Regions from separate parts of the Variovorax sp. GW821-FHT10C12 genome, predicted to be linked through region 2. Evidence: predicted binding sites of a transcription regulator. Region 2 holds the regulator's gene; the other holds the start of a gene.
The links. Region 2 encodes NrdR, which represses ribonucleotide reductase genes. Its sites were predicted from a motif close to CACNANATNTNGTG; they were not measured.

Region 1 (7,129 bases), on a different contig from region 2:
TCAGCGAGCAGCTCTACGGCGCCGCCGGCCGTGCCTGGAAGTGGGACCACAAGACCATCTTCTCGGTGCTCGCCTGGCTCAGCTTCGCCGTGCTGCTGACTGGCCGCGCCCGCTTCGGCTGGCGCGGACGCACCGCACGGCGCGTGCTCTATGCGGGCGCGGCGCTGCTGCTGCTGGCCTACGTGGGTTCGCGCTTTGTGCTCGAAGTCGTGCTGACACGCCTGCCCGCATGAAGTACCTGCTCGTCCTCGCGGTAGTGTGGGTCGCGATCTGGCTCTGGCGCAAGAACCGGCGCGAAGAGATGCGCGACGCGCAACAGGAACGCGCCAAAAAGGCCCAACAGCGCACGCCGGCCGTCGGCCCGCCGCAGGCGATGGTGCGCTGCGCCCATTGCGGACTGCACCTGCCCGCGGCCGACGCGCTCCCCGGGCCGGACGGCGCGGTGTTCTGCAGCGCCGCGCACCGTCAGGCCGGCACCGCCTCATGAGTTCGTTGCGCCGGTCGCGCGGCGAGCCGGCCACCGACTGGGACGTGCTCGACCTGGGCGCTGGCGACAGCACGGCACTGCTGCGGCTGTGGCGCGGCTTCATGGCCGCGCGCTGTTTCGTGGCGCTGGTGCTGGTGCTGCTGCAGGGCGTGGCCTTCGCCATCGGGCAGACGGTGCAGCCGCTGCCGATCGTGCTGTCGGGCGGCTACCTCGTGCTGGCCTGGCTGGAGATGCGCTATGCGCACTTCGCGCCGCCGATCCGCGGCTTTTCCACCCTCTGGCTGCTGACCATCGGGGTCGACCTGGGCATCTTCAGCGCCTTGCAGGTGCTGCAGGGCGGCAGCGTCAACTACACGCCGCTGTTCGCGCTGCCGGTGCTGATGAGCGCGGTGCTCGGCACGCTGCTGGTCGGCCTGGGCACCACGGCCACCGTGACATTGCTGCTGCTGGCCGACGCCGGCTGGCACTGGCTGCAGCAACCCGGCGACGCCTCGGCGCGCTTCGTGCAGGCCGCCCTCACCGGCACCGGCCTGTTCGTGGTGGCGCTGCTCGCGCACGAGCTGGCGCGCCGGCTGGCACGCGAAGAGGCGGTGGCGCAACGCAGCCGCACCCATGCGCAGATGCAGGCACAGGTCAACGACCTGGTGATCGAAACGCTCACCGAAGGCGTGCTGGTGATCGACGCCGAGGGCCTGGTGCACACCGCCAACCCGGCGGCCGACGCGATCCTCGGCCAGGGCTTGGCGCAGTTGCCAATGCCGTTCCCGCTGCACACCCAGCCGGCCTGGCATGCGCTGGCCGCGCTCGCGCGCCAGACCTTCGCGCGGCGCGCGCCGCAGACCGAAGAAATCCCGGTGGCGCAGGCCCGCGGCGCGGCGCGCGAGGTGCGCGTGCGCACCCGGCTCACGCCCACCGACGACCGGCGCGCCGACAGCCTGTGCGTGATGTTCCTGCAGGACCTGCGCGAGCTCGAAGCCCGCATCCGCACCGAAAAGCTCGCCGCGATGGGCCGCATGTCGGCTGCGGTGGCGCATGAAATCCGCAACCCGCTGGCCGCCATCGCGCAGGCCAGCGCGCTGCTCAGCGAAGACCTGACCGACCCGGCGCACCGCAAGCTGACCGACATGGTGCAGCACAACGCGCAGCGCCTGGCGCGCATCGTGGACGACGTGCTCGACGTCTCGCGCGCGCGCCAGCAGCGCGTGCTCTCGCTCGGCGAGCAGCTGGTGCTCGACCCGGCCGCGCAGATCCTGGCCGAGGAATGGATACGCCAGACCCAGCGCAAGGGCGTGCGCGTGGCGCTCGACGCGCCGGGCAGCGAGGTGCGCTTCGAGGCCGAGCACCTGCGCCGCCTGCTGGTGAACCTGCTGGACAACGCGGCCCGTTACGCCAGCCAGCGCGAGGGCGCGATCCAGGTCATCACCACGGTGCAGCGCGCTGGCGTGCAGCGCGCCGCGTTGCTGGTGTGGAGCGACGGCGCGCCGCTGGAACCGGCGGTGCAGCGCCACCTGTTCGAACCCTTCTTCTCGTCCGAGAGCCGCTCCAGCGGCCTGGGCCTGTTCCTGTGCCGCGAGCTGTGCCGGCGCCACGGCGCGACCATCGGCTACGAACGGCGCGCGCTGGTGCCGGGCGGGCCCGAGGGCAATGAATTCTTCGTCAGCTTCGCACCGAGCGAAAACCGGCTGACACAATAGCGGCCGTGAGCTCCCTCCCGCCTTCCGCCGCCGCCCCGCGCCCCGCGCAGATCCTCGTCATCGACGACGAACCCGACCTGCGCACGCTCTACGAACTCACGCTGCTGCGTGAAGGCTACCGGGTGGAAGCCGCGGGGAGCGTGTCCGAAGCCTGGCAGCACCTGGAGGCCGGTCGCTTCGACGCCGTGATCACCGACATGCGGCTGCCCGACGGCGAAGGCATGGAGATCATCCATCGCATCCAGAAAGACCAGCGCAGCGAACGCTGCGTGGTCATGACCGCCTACGGCTCGGCCGAGAACGCGGTCGAGGCATTGAAGGCCGGCGCCTTCGACTACCTCACGAAGCCGGTCGACCTGAAGCAGTTCCGCGCCGTGGTGGCCTCGGCCGTGCAGGCCAACCGCGCCGCGGTGGTCGTACCGCAGAAGGCGCCGCCGCAGGCCGCCGGCCACGGCGGCGAACGCCCCGACGCACTGGCCGTGACGCGCAGCGGCGCCACCGCGCTCGACCGGCTGGTCGGCGACTCCGACCCGATGCGCCTCGTCAAGTCGCGCATCGCCAAGGTGGCGCGCGGCATGGCGCCGGTGCTGGTGCGCGGCGAGTCGGGCACCGGCAAGGAGCTGGTCGCGCGCGCCGTGCACGGCTGCAGCCAACGCAGCGAAGGCCCCTTCGTCGCGGTGAACTGCGGCGCGATTCCCGAGAACCTGCTCGAGGCCGAGTTCTTCGGCGCCAAGAAGGGCTCGTACACGGGCTCGTCGCAAGACCGCGACGGCTACTTCCAGGCGGCGCGCGACGGCACGCTGTTCCTCGACGAGATCGGCGACCTGCCGCTGGCCATGCAGTCGAAGCTGCTGCGCGCCATCCAGGAGCGCAGCGTGCGCGCCATCGGCTCGACGCAAGAAGACGCGGTCGACGTGCGCATCGTGAGCGCCACCCATAAAGACCTGCACGCCGAGGTGCTGGCCGGTCGCTTCCGGCAGGACCTGTTCTACCGCCTCAACGTGATCGAGATCGCGGTGCCCGCGCTGCGCGAGCGCCGCGAAGACCTGCCCGCGCTGTGCACCGCGCTGCTCGCGCGCATCGCGCAGGACGGCGGCCTGCCGGTGCCGCGCCTGTCCGACGCGCTGCTGCTGCGCCTGGCCCAGCACCCGCTCGACGGCAACGTGCGCGAGCTCGAGAACCTGCTGCACCGCGCCGTGGCGCTGAACGACGGCGACGAGCTGCACATCGACCTGATGGGCGCGATGACGCCGATGCCGGCCGCGCCGCGCAGCGAATCCGCCGAAGCGCCGCCCGCCGTTGCGGTGGCTGCGCCCCCCGCGCCGGCCGTCGAACCCAAGCCCGCACCGCCGCCGCTGCCCTCCGACCTGCAAGCCTGGCTCGACCAGCAGGAGCGCGAGATCCTCGTGCGCGCGCTGCACGAAAGCGGCTTCAACCGCACGGCCGCCGCCGCGCGGCTGGGCATGAGCCTGCGCCAGATCCGCTACCGCATCGCGCGCCTGGGCATCTCCACGCCCAACGGCGACGACGGTGCCACCGCGCATGCCGACGACTGACGACCTCGCCACGACACCGGCCGGCGACGACAGACTTTGGCGCGCCGGCTGGTACCGCTTCGCCAAGGCCCTGCCCTCGCCCAACTTCGGCCCGCGCCCCGTCGGCGCGCAGACCGACCTGATCGTGCTGCACTCCATCAGCCTGCCGCCGGGTGAATACGGCGGTGACGCCGTGCAGCAGCTCTTCACCAACCGGCTCGACTGGGACGCGCACCCGTACTTCCAGTCGATCCGCGGGCTCGAGGTGTCCTCGCATTTCTATGTGCGGCGCAACGGCGAGCTCTGGCAGTTCGTGAGCTGCGAGGACCGCGCCTGGCACGCCGGCGTGTCGTCGTGGCGCGGGCGCACCAACTGCAACGACGACTCGGTCGGCATCGAGCTCGAAGGCCTCGAGGGCGAGCGCTTCGAAGACGCGCAGTACGAAACGCTGGCCAGCCTGTGCGCCGCGCTCGCGCAGCACTACGCCATCGCCCACATCGCCGGCCACGAGCACATCGCGCCCGGCCGCAAGCAGGACCCCGGCGCCGGTTTCGACTGGCGCCTGCTGCGCGAACAGCTCGGCTGGAATCCACAGATGTTTCCCGAGCAGGTGGTGGCGCGCTAATTTTTTCAATCGCGCGGCGCCTCGTGATGCGGCGCTCTCGCGGCGCAGCAATTCGATGAGCGCAAGCGCGCAGCGCAGCAACCATGCGGCCTGCAGGCCCAAATCGCCTTGCAAGCCGCGCCAGACGTGGGTTTCGCCACCATGGGCCAGTATTCACGCGGCATCGCTGGCGATGTGCTGAGTCCGATGCAATTTCCGTAGGGGTTGTATCCAGGGGCAAACACTACATCTAGTGGTTGTAGCCCTCCCAGACCCTAGATATAGTGTCCTCCCGTTCGGCAACAACGCCGACGCAAGGCCCGCGAGGCCTTGCCAACCAACAAGAATTGCACAACCGAGAGGAAGCGAATGCAAACTGCACTGAACACCCCGTCGACCCCCCGCGCCGTCCCCGCGACGCCGCAGCAGCAACAAGACACTGCGGGCTCGCCCACCGGTCAGAACCTCGCCCACTACCAGATCATTCGCCGCAACGGCGCCGTCGTTCCCTTCGAACCGAACAAGATCGCCATCGCCATGATGAAGGCCTTCCTGGCCGTGCATGGCACCCAGGGCGCGGCTTCGGCCAGCGTGCGCGAAACGGTCGACGTGCTCACGCAAGGCGTGATCCGCGCCATGGTGCGCTCGCGTCCGGGCGGCGGCACCTTCCACATCGAAGACGTGCAGGACCAGGTCGAGCTCGGCCTGATGCGCGGCGGCCACCATGAAATCGCACGCGCCTACGTGCTGTACCGCGAACGCCGCACCCAGGAACGCTCCAAGCAAGGCGAGCAGGACGTGCCCGCCGCACCGGCACTGCACGTGCTCGACAACGGCGAGCGCGTGGCGCTGGACCTGAACGAGCTCAAGGGCCTGATCGAGTCGGCCTGCCAGGGCCTGGGCGACAGCATCACCGCCGCCCCCATCGTCGCCGAGACGATGCGCAACCTGTACGACGGCGTGCCGCTGGACGAGGTCTACAAGGCGTCCATCCTCGCGGCCCGCACGCTGATCGAGAAGGACCCCGACTACACCTTCGCCACCGCGCGCCTGCTGCTGCACACGATCTTCAAGGAGATCATCGGCCGCGAAGTGATGCCGGTCGACCGTGCCACCGCCTACGCCGACTACTTCCCGCAATTCATCAAGAAGGGCGTGGACAACGAGCTGCTCGACGAAAAGCTGCTGCAGTACGACCTGCCCCGCCTGGGCGCCGCCCTCAAGGCCGAGCGCGACAACCAGTTCGACTACCTGGGCCTGCAGACGCTGTACGACCGCTACTTCCTGCACGTGCGCAAGTCGCGCATCGAGCTGCCGCAGGCGTTCTTCATGCGCGTGGCCATGGGCCTGTCGCTGAACGAAATCGACCGCGAAGCCCGCGCCATCGAGTTCTACGAAGTGCTGTCGTCGTTCGACTTCATGTCGAGCACGCCCACGCTGTTCAACGCCGGCACGCTGCGCTCGCAGCTGTCCAGCTGCTACCTGACCACCGTGCCCGACGACCTGGACGGCATCTACGAGTCGATCAAGGAAAACGCGCTGCTGTCGAAGTTCGCCGGCGGCCTGGGCAACGACTGGACCCGCGTGCGCGCGCTGGGCAGCCACATCAAGGGCACCAACGGCGAATCGCAAGGCGTGGTGCCGTTCCTGAAGGTGGTGAACGACACGGCCGTGGCCGTGAACCAGGGCGGCAAGCGCAAGGGCGCCGTCTGCACGTACCTGGAAACCTGGCACCTCGACATCGAGGAGTTCCTGGAGCTGCGCAAGAACACCGGCGACGACCGCCGCCGCACGCACGACATGAACACCGCCAACTGGATCCCCGACCTGTTCATGCGCCGCGTGATGGAAAAGGGCACCTGGACGCTGTTCTCGCCCTCCAACGTGCCTGACCTGCACGACCTGTTCGGCGCCGACTTCGAGAAGGCCTACGTCGCCTACGAAGAGAAGGCCGCCCGCGGCGAGATCAAGCCCGCGCGCACCATCCAGGCATCGGACCTGTGGCGCAAGATGCTCACGATGCTGTTCGAGACCGGCCACCCCTGGATCACGTTCAAGGACGCCTGCAACGTGCGCTCGCCGCAGCAGCACGCCGGCGTCGTGCACTCGTCGAACCTGTGCACCGAGATCACGCTGAACACCAGCGACACCGAAACCGCGGTGTGCAACCTGGGTTCCGTGAACCTGCTGCAGCATCTGAAGGACGGCAAGGTCGACCAGGAGAAGCTCCAGAAGACGATCTCCACGGCGATGCGCATGCTCGACAACGTGATCGACATCAACTACTACGCTGTGAAGAAGGCGCGCGACTCCAACCTGCGCCACCGTCCGGTCGGCCTGGGCCTGATGGGCTTCCAGGACGCGCTGTACGAGCTGCGCATTCCCTACGCCTCGCAGGAAGCCGTGCAGTTCGCCGACGAGTCGATGGAAGCCATCTGCTACCACGCGTACTCGGCATCGGCCGATCTGGCGCGCGAACGCGGCAAGTACTCGAGCTACAAGGGCTCGCTGTGGGACAAGGGCATCCTGCCGATCGACACGCTCGACCTGCTCGAGAAGGCCCGCGGCGGCTACGTCGAGGTGGACCGCTCGTCCACGCTCGACTGGGACGCACTGCGCCAGAAGATCAAGAGCCAGGGCATGCGCAATTCGAACTGCGTGGCCATCGCTCCGACCGCGACCATCTCGAACATCATCGGCGTCGACGCCTCGATCGAACCCTGCTTCGGCAACCTGTCGGTCAAGTCGAACCTGTCGGGCGAGTTCACCGTGATCAACCACTACCTGGTGCGCGACCTGAAGCGCCTGG
Region 2 (7,129 bases):
CGCGTCGAGCTGTTCGGCGCCGTTGATCGAGCCGTGCAGCAGCGCGTCGTAGTGCGCCGCGTCGGCCTTGTGGAAGCCCGCGAGGTCGCGCGTGAAGTGGTCGATGTCGGTCGGGTCGTTGCGACCCACCAGGTGCTGGTAGAGCGCCTGCAGCGCGAACTCGCGCGCGCGGCTGCGGTTCGACTTGGCCGCGGCCTTGCGCACGCCCGTGCTCGTGAGGCCGGTGCGCGACTGGCGGGACTTGGCGGACTTGGAGGTGTCTTCGGTCATGAAAGGGTGGCCAGCAGTTGTGCCATCTCGACCGCCACCTGGGCTGCGTCGCGGCCCTTGTCGGTCTGGCGGGCGACGGCCTGTTCGAGGTTTTCGGTCGTGAGGATCGCGTTGGCGATGGGCAGGCGGTAGTCGAGTGCGACGCGGCTCACGCTCGCGCCCGATTCGTTGGCCACCAGTTCGAAGTGGTAGGTCTCGCCGCGGATGATGCAGCCCAGCGCCACGAGCGCGTGGTAGCCGCCGCGCTCGGCGAGCGCCTGCAGCGCCACCGGCACTTCGAGTGCGCCGGGCACCTGCACATGATGGATGTCGGAGGCGGCCACGCCGAGTGCCTCGAGCTCCGACAGGCAGGCCGTGGCCAGTGCGTCGGTGATGTCGGCGTTGAAGCGCGCCTGCACGATGCCGATGCGCAGGCCTTTGCCGTTGAGGGTGATCTCGCCCTTGTTGGAACCTTGCATGGTCGTTCAGTCTTTCGTGAGGTAACCGGCGATTTCGAGGCCGAAGCCGGCGGCCATGCTCGGCATGCGACGCGGCGCGCCGAGCAGGTTCATCTTGTGCACGCCGCATTCGCGCAGGATCTGCGCGCCGATGCCGTAGTTGCGCAGGTCCATGCGGCCGCGCTCGGGCGCTTGCGCAGGGCGCGCGGTGCCGTCGAACTGCGCGAGCAGCTCGGCCGCGGTTTCGCCGCAGTTCAGCAGCACGGCCACGCCCTTGCCTTCGTTCGCGATGTGCGAGAGGCTGGCGTCCAGGCTCCAGGAGTGCATTGGGCGGTTGACTTCGAGCGCGTCGAGCACCGACAGCGGTTCGTGCACGCGCACCGACACCGTCTCTTCGGGCGCCCACTGGCCGCGCACCAGCGCGAGGTGCACGCCGCGGCTGGGCTTGTCGACGAAGGCGTGGGCGGTGAAGGTGCCCCAGTTGGTCTGGATTTCGCGGCAGCCGACTTTTTCGACCAGCGATTCGACGCGGCTGCGGTGCTCGATGAGTGCGGCGATGGTGCCGATCTTGAGGCCGTGTTCGGCCGCGAAGATCTGCAGGTCGGGCAGGCGGGCCATCGTGCCGTCTTCGTTCATCACCTCGCAGATCACCGAGGCGGGCGAGCAGCCGGCCATGGCGGCCAGGTCGCAGCCGGCTTCAGTGTGGCCGGCGCGCATGAGCACGCCGCCGTCCACGGCCTGCAGCGGGAAGATGTGGCCGGGCTGTACCAGGTCGGCGGCCACGGCGTTGCGCGCCACGGCGGCCTGCACGGTGCGGGCGCGGTCGGCGGCCGAGATGCCGGTGGTCACGCCTTCGGCGGCCTCGATGGAGACGGTGAAGGCGGTGGAATGCTTGGCGCCGTTGCGCTGGACCATCGGCGGCAGCTGCAGCCGCTCGCACATCTCGCGCGAGAGCGTGAGGCAGATCAGGCCGCGCGCGTGGCGGGCCATGAAGTTGATGGATTCGGCGGTGATGTGGTCGGCGGCGATGACGATGTCGCCTTCGTTCTCACGGTCTTCCTCGTCCACGAGGATGACCATGCGGCCGGCGGCCAGCTCGGCCACGATGTCTTCGACCGGGGAGATCGGTGCGGGTGCACGGTCGGCGCGCGGGGCGCCGATCGGCGTGACGGAGGCGTTCATTTCGAAGTGTCCTTGGGAGACGTGGAAGACGTCAGAGAGGGGGTGAGCATGCCGGCCTGAAGCATGCGCTCCACGTAGCGCGCCACGGTGTCGATTTCGAGGTTGACCTTCGAGCCGGCCTTCAGGCCGCCGAGGGAGGTGTTTTCCACGGTGTGCGGGATCAGGTTGATGCTGACCTCGGCGCCGCCTTCGATGTCAGCCACGCTGTTGACCGTGAGGCTCACGCCGTTGATGGTGATCGAGCCCTTGTAGGCCAGGAAGCGGGCGAGGGCAGGCGGTGCGACCACGCGCAGCTCCCAGCTTTCGCCGACCGGCGCGAAGAAGCTCACGTGGCCGATGCCGTCCACGTGGCCCGAGACGATGTGGCCGCCGAGGCGGTCGCTCGCGCGCAGGGCCTTCTCGAGGTTGATGCGGCTGCCTTCGTCGGTCAGGCCGGCCGTCTTGTCGAGGGACTCCGCGGAAATGTCGATGGTGAATTGCCCGCGTTCAGGTGCGAGCGTGGTGACCGTCATGCAGGCGCCGTTGAGCGCGATGCTGTCGCCGAGCCCGACGTCGTCGAGGTAGCCGTCGGGCACCTCGATGCTGAGTCGCTTGCCGTAGGAGGAGGAGGTGCCGAGGTCGTGGATGGCGGCGATGCGCCCCACGCCGGTGATGATTCCGGTGAACATTTCCACATTTTCGCAGACATCGAGGGGTCTTCGGCCCGAAGGGCCGGTTTGCGGCTGCGAATGTGCCGCGCCGCGTGGGCGGCGGCTCAGAAGCGGTCGCGGCCGACGACGCGCGCGACGATGCGCAAGTCGGGCCCCAGCATGTCCACCGACTTGAATTCGAGCGGCAAGGCGCCCGCCAGCGAGGTGAGCGGGCCCTCGGCATGCAGGTGGCTGGCGATGTCGAGCCCGCTGCCGATCAGCTTGGGCGCCAGGTACACCAGCAGCTCGTCCACGCAGCCTTCGCGCAGCAGCGAACCGTTGAGCTTGTGGCCCGATTCGACGTGCAGCTCGTTGACGCCGCGCGCCGCGAGGTCCTGGAGCATCGCGGGCAGGTCGACCTTGCCGTGCAGGTTGGGCAGGCAGGTGATGGTGGCGCCGCGGGCTTCGAGCGCGGCTGCCTTTTCTTCGTTGTGGCGGCTGGCGGCGTAGATCCAGACGGCGCGGCCAGCTATGAAAATGTGAGCGTCGGGCGAGGTCTGGAGATGGCTGTCGACCACCACGAGGTGGGGCTGGCGCGGCGTGTCGACCAGGCGCACGTCCAGGCGCGGGTTGTCTTCGAGCAGCGTGCCGACGCCGGTCAGCACCGCGCCGGTGCGGGCCCGCCAAGCATGGCCGTCGGTGCGCGCAGCCTCGCCGGTGATCCACTGGCTCACGCCGTTGTGCAGGCCGGTGCGGCCATCGAGCGAGGCGGCAATCTTCATTCGAACCCAGGGCTGCTTGCGGATCATGCGGCTGAAGAAGCCGATGTTGAGTTCGCGGGATTCGTCGGCGCCCGGGCCGACTTCGACTTCGACGCCCGCCGCGCGCAGGCGCTCGAAGCCTTGTCCCGACACGAGCGGGTTCGGGTCGGCGAGCGAGGCCACGACGCGGCGCACGCCGGCGGCGATCAGCGCGTCGCAGCAGGGGCCGGTGCGGCCGTGGTGCGAGCAGGGTTCGAGCGTGACGTAGGCGGTGGCGCCCGCGGTCGAATGGCCCTGGGCCTGCGCATCGCGCAGCGCCATCACCTCGGCATGCGGACCGCCGGCTTGTTGCGTGTGGCCCTGGCCGATCACGCGGCCTTCAGCGTCGCACAGCACGCAGCCGACGCGCGGGTTCGGGTCGGTCAGGCGGATCGCGGAGGCGGCCAGCCGCAGGGCGGTGGCGATGTGGGAGGCGTCGTGTCGGGAAGAGGACATGCCGGGTTCGTTCACGCCTTCTCGGGGGTCAGATGTCGCGCAGCAGCTGGCGGAACTCGTCCACGTCCTCGAAGCTGCGGTACACCGAGGCAAAGCGCACGTAGGCGACCTTGTCGAGTTTCTTGAGTTCGCGCATCACGAGCTCGCCGACTTTCGTCGAGTCGATTTCGCGCAGGCCGCTGGCCAGCAGCTTCTGTTCGATGCGCAGCAGGGCGTTGTCGATCTGCTCGATGCTCACGGGGCGCTTGCGCAGCGCCAGCATCATCGAGGCGCGGACCTTGGTCGAGTCGAAGTCGGCGCGGCTGCCGTCCTTCTTGACCACGACGGGGAAATTGACGTCCGGGCGCTCATACGTGGTGAAGCGCTTGTCGCAGGCGCTGCACTGGCGGCGCCTGCGGACGAAGTCGGCGTCTTCCGAAACGCGGGTCTCGACGACCTGCGTTTCGAGATGACCGCAAAAAGGGCATTTCATGCGGCCAGTGCTTCTCTTCTTCTATTTACGAAATCAACGGTAGACAGGGAAGCGGCTCGTCAAGGCGTGGACCTTGGCGCGCACCGCGTCGATGTTCGCCGCGTCGCGCGGGTTCTCGAGCACGTCGGCCACCAGGTTCGCCGTGATGCGGGCCTCTTCGTCCTTGAAGCCGCGCGTGGTCATGGCGGGGGTGCCAATACGCACGCCGCTGGTGACCATCGGCTTTTCCGGGTCGTTGGGGATCGCGTTCTTGTTGATCGTCATGTGGGCGGCGCCCAGCACGGCTTCGGCTTCCTTGCCGGTGATGCCCTTGGAACGAAGGTCGACCAGCATGACGTGGCTTTCGGTGCGTCCGCTCACGATGCGCAGGCCGCGCGAGGTGAGGGTGTCGGCCACGATCTGGGCGTTCTTGACCACCTGTTGCTGGTAGGCCTTGAACTCGGGCGTCAGGGCTTCCTTGAACGCGACGGCCTTGGCGGCGATCACGTGCATCAGCGGGCCGCCTTGCAGGCCGGGGAAGATGGCGCTGTTGATCGCCTTCTCGTGCTGCGACTTCATCAGGATGATGCCGCCGCGCGGGCCGCGCAGGCTCTTGTGCGTGGTCGAGGTCACGATGTCGGCGTGCGGCACCGGGTTGGGGTACACGCCCGCGGCCACGAGGCCGGCGTAGTGGGCGATGTCGACCATGAAGATCGCGCCGACGTCCTTGGCGACCTTGGCGAAACGCTCGAAGTCGATGTGCAGCGAGTAGGCCGATGCGCCCGCGATGATCAGCTTGGGCATGTGCTCATGCGCCTTGCGTTCCATCGCGTCGTAGTCGATGGCTTCGTTGGCGTCCAGGCCGTAGCTCACCACGTTGAACCACTTGCCGCTCATGTTCAGCGGCATGCCGTGGGTCAGGTGGCCGCCTTCGGCCAGGCTCATGCCCATGATGGTGTCGCCGGGCTTCAGGAAGGCGAGCATCACGGCTTCGTTGGCCGAGGCACCGCAATGCGGCTGCACGTTCGCGGCGTCGGCGCCGAAGATCTGCTTGACGCGGTCGATGGCCAGTTGCTCGGCCACGTCGACGTGCTCGCAGCCGCCGTAGTAGCGCTTGCCCGGGTAGCCTTCGGCGTATTTATTAGTGAGCTGCGAGCCCTGGGCGGCCATGACGGCCGGCGAGGCGTAGTTCTCGCTGGCGATCAGCTCGATGTGGTGTTCCTGGCGCGCGTTTTCGGCTTGAATGGCGGCCCAGATTTCGGGATCGGTCTGTTCGACCAGGATATTGCGTTGGTACATGGCAGTCCTTTGAAGACGAGGTCCTTGTTCAACCAAACAAGGGCTGCCCAGGCGAACGGCTGAACGCCTGTTGTGGTCAGGCGGCACGCTTCCCAGTGGTATTCCACGTCAGCGCGTGGCACCTTTTTCAGGGTGCTGCGCCTATCGCCAGTCGCGTACAGGCCGAGTGTAGCGCAGGCCCGGAGGCTTCCGGGCCGCAGGGCTTCAGGAAACTGCGGAGAGCAGGGCGACCTTGGCCGGCTCGCTGCCGGTGGCCGGTTCTTCACGCGCCGGCTTGGCCGGTGCCACGACCGGAATTGGCTGTGCACGCGCCGTGGTCGGCGGCGGCACGACCATCGTCGACGGCGCACGGCCGGCGGCGACCTGACGCAGGCGCTCGTGCTCGGCCAGCACCTTGGCGGCATAGCCGCCGTCGTCGTCGAGGTTGGCGGCGCCCACGTAGTAGCGCAGGCCGCCTTCGAGCGAACCGGCGCGGGCGATGCATTCCTGCAGCACCTTCACGCCGACGCGCATGTTGGTCACCGGGTCGAAGGCGGTGAGCGTGCCGCCCGCGCTTTCGTACTTGTCGCCATGCACGCGGGTCATGACCTGCATCAGGCCCTGGGCGCCGACGTGGCTTTGCGCGAACGGGTTGAAGCTGGATTCGATGGCCATGATGGCCAGGATCAGCGTCGGGTCGAGCTTGGTGCGCTTGCCGATCTGGTAAGCCTCGGAGACCAGCACGCTCAGCGGCTCGGCCGCAACGCGGTACTTCTTGCTGAGCCAGTAGGCCACCGCCGCCTGCTGCTTGGGCAGATCGTCGGGACTCGCGGCCGTGGTGCGCTCGATGGCGGTCGGCTCCAGGTCGGTGGCTTCGGGCGCGGGCTTGCGCGACTGCAGCCAGCCCATCAGTTGTTCCTCGCCGGTCTTGCGCAGATCGGGCCGCGCCACGAGGGCGAGGGCCGCGAACACGATGGCCAGGCCGACCAGTGCAAACCCGTTGTGGGTGATTTCAAAAAAGCCGTCTGCCACATCGGACACGAAGGTCCGTAGCCCGCGGGCTGTGGCATCAAACGCCTTGCTCATCGCTTTTTTTCCTTTCTGTGCGGCACCTGGCATGCAGCGCCGAAAGGGCGATGGATGAAGGCAGCGGCGCTTGGATTGGTATGTACGAATCAGGCTCCGCGCATGGAGGGGGTGGGGTAAGGAGCGCGGCGGCCTGATCACGCCGGTGGAATTCGGCAGCGGATTCAGGAAGGCCCTCCTGCGTCCGGCAGCGAGGGCAGGCGGATTCTAGCGTGGCTAAATACACGGTCAAGCATAAGGATTTGGTTTCATATGTTAATAAGTGCTTGAAGAATCCCCTCGTCCGAGGGGGCTCCAGGGGGAGTGCACCTACGGGAAATCCCTGGGAAAAAGGCATTTGCAAAGGAAGGGAGGGACGCCTAATCTGGACGGGCCTGAGGTTTCAGGCGTTTTTCCGAAGTCAGGCAGTCCGAGGTGCAAGTCAAGGACTCGAACGATGGAGGACTCCACGGCGGCAATCTCTTGCTGCCAGCACGGCGGGAACCAATTGACTTCCGGTCGCGCGAATCGATGGCATGGGTTTTGAGCCCGCCATCAAGC

Region 1: the regulator NrdR is predicted to act here: its motif matches at 4,563-4,576, upstream of AC07OH_RS17910 (ribonucleoside-diphosphate reductase subunit alpha).

What each region holds. Positions count from the first base shown of each region.
Region 1 is NZ_JBWKNE010000003.1:292,211-299,339, reverse strand. It holds gene AC07OH_RS17935 (cytochrome C assembly family protein) at 1-233, shown strand, start outside; gene AC07OH_RS17930 (PP0621 family protein) at 230-487, shown strand; gene AC07OH_RS17925 (two-component system sensor histidine kinase NtrB) at 484-2,181, shown strand; gene AC07OH_RS17920 (sigma-54-dependent transcriptional regulator) at 2,187-3,737, shown strand; gene ampD (1,6-anhydro-N-acetylmuramyl-L-alanine amidase AmpD) at 3,724-4,341, shown strand; gene AC07OH_RS17910 (ribonucleoside-diphosphate reductase subunit alpha) at 4,690-7,129, shown strand, end outside.
Region 2 is NZ_JBWKNE010000001.1:919,089-926,217, forward strand. It holds gene nusB (transcription antitermination factor NusB) at 1-270, opposite strand, end outside; gene ribH (6,7-dimethyl-8-ribityllumazine synthase) at 267-728, opposite strand; gene ribBA (bifunctional 3,4-dihydroxy-2-butanone-4-phosphate synthase/GTP cyclohydrolase II) at 735-1,889, opposite strand; gene AC07OH_RS04420 (riboflavin synthase) at 1,886-2,557, opposite strand; gene ribD (bifunctional diaminohydroxyphosphoribosylaminopyrimidine deaminase/5-amino-6-(5-phosphoribosylamino)uracil reductase RibD) at 2,644-3,774, opposite strand; gene nrdR (transcriptional regulator NrdR) at 3,803-4,246, opposite strand; gene glyA (serine hydroxymethyltransferase) at 4,280-5,524, opposite strand; ZMP/ZTP riboswitch at 5,563-5,689, opposite strand; gene AC07OH_RS04440 (lytic transglycosylase domain-containing protein) at 5,729-6,589, opposite strand.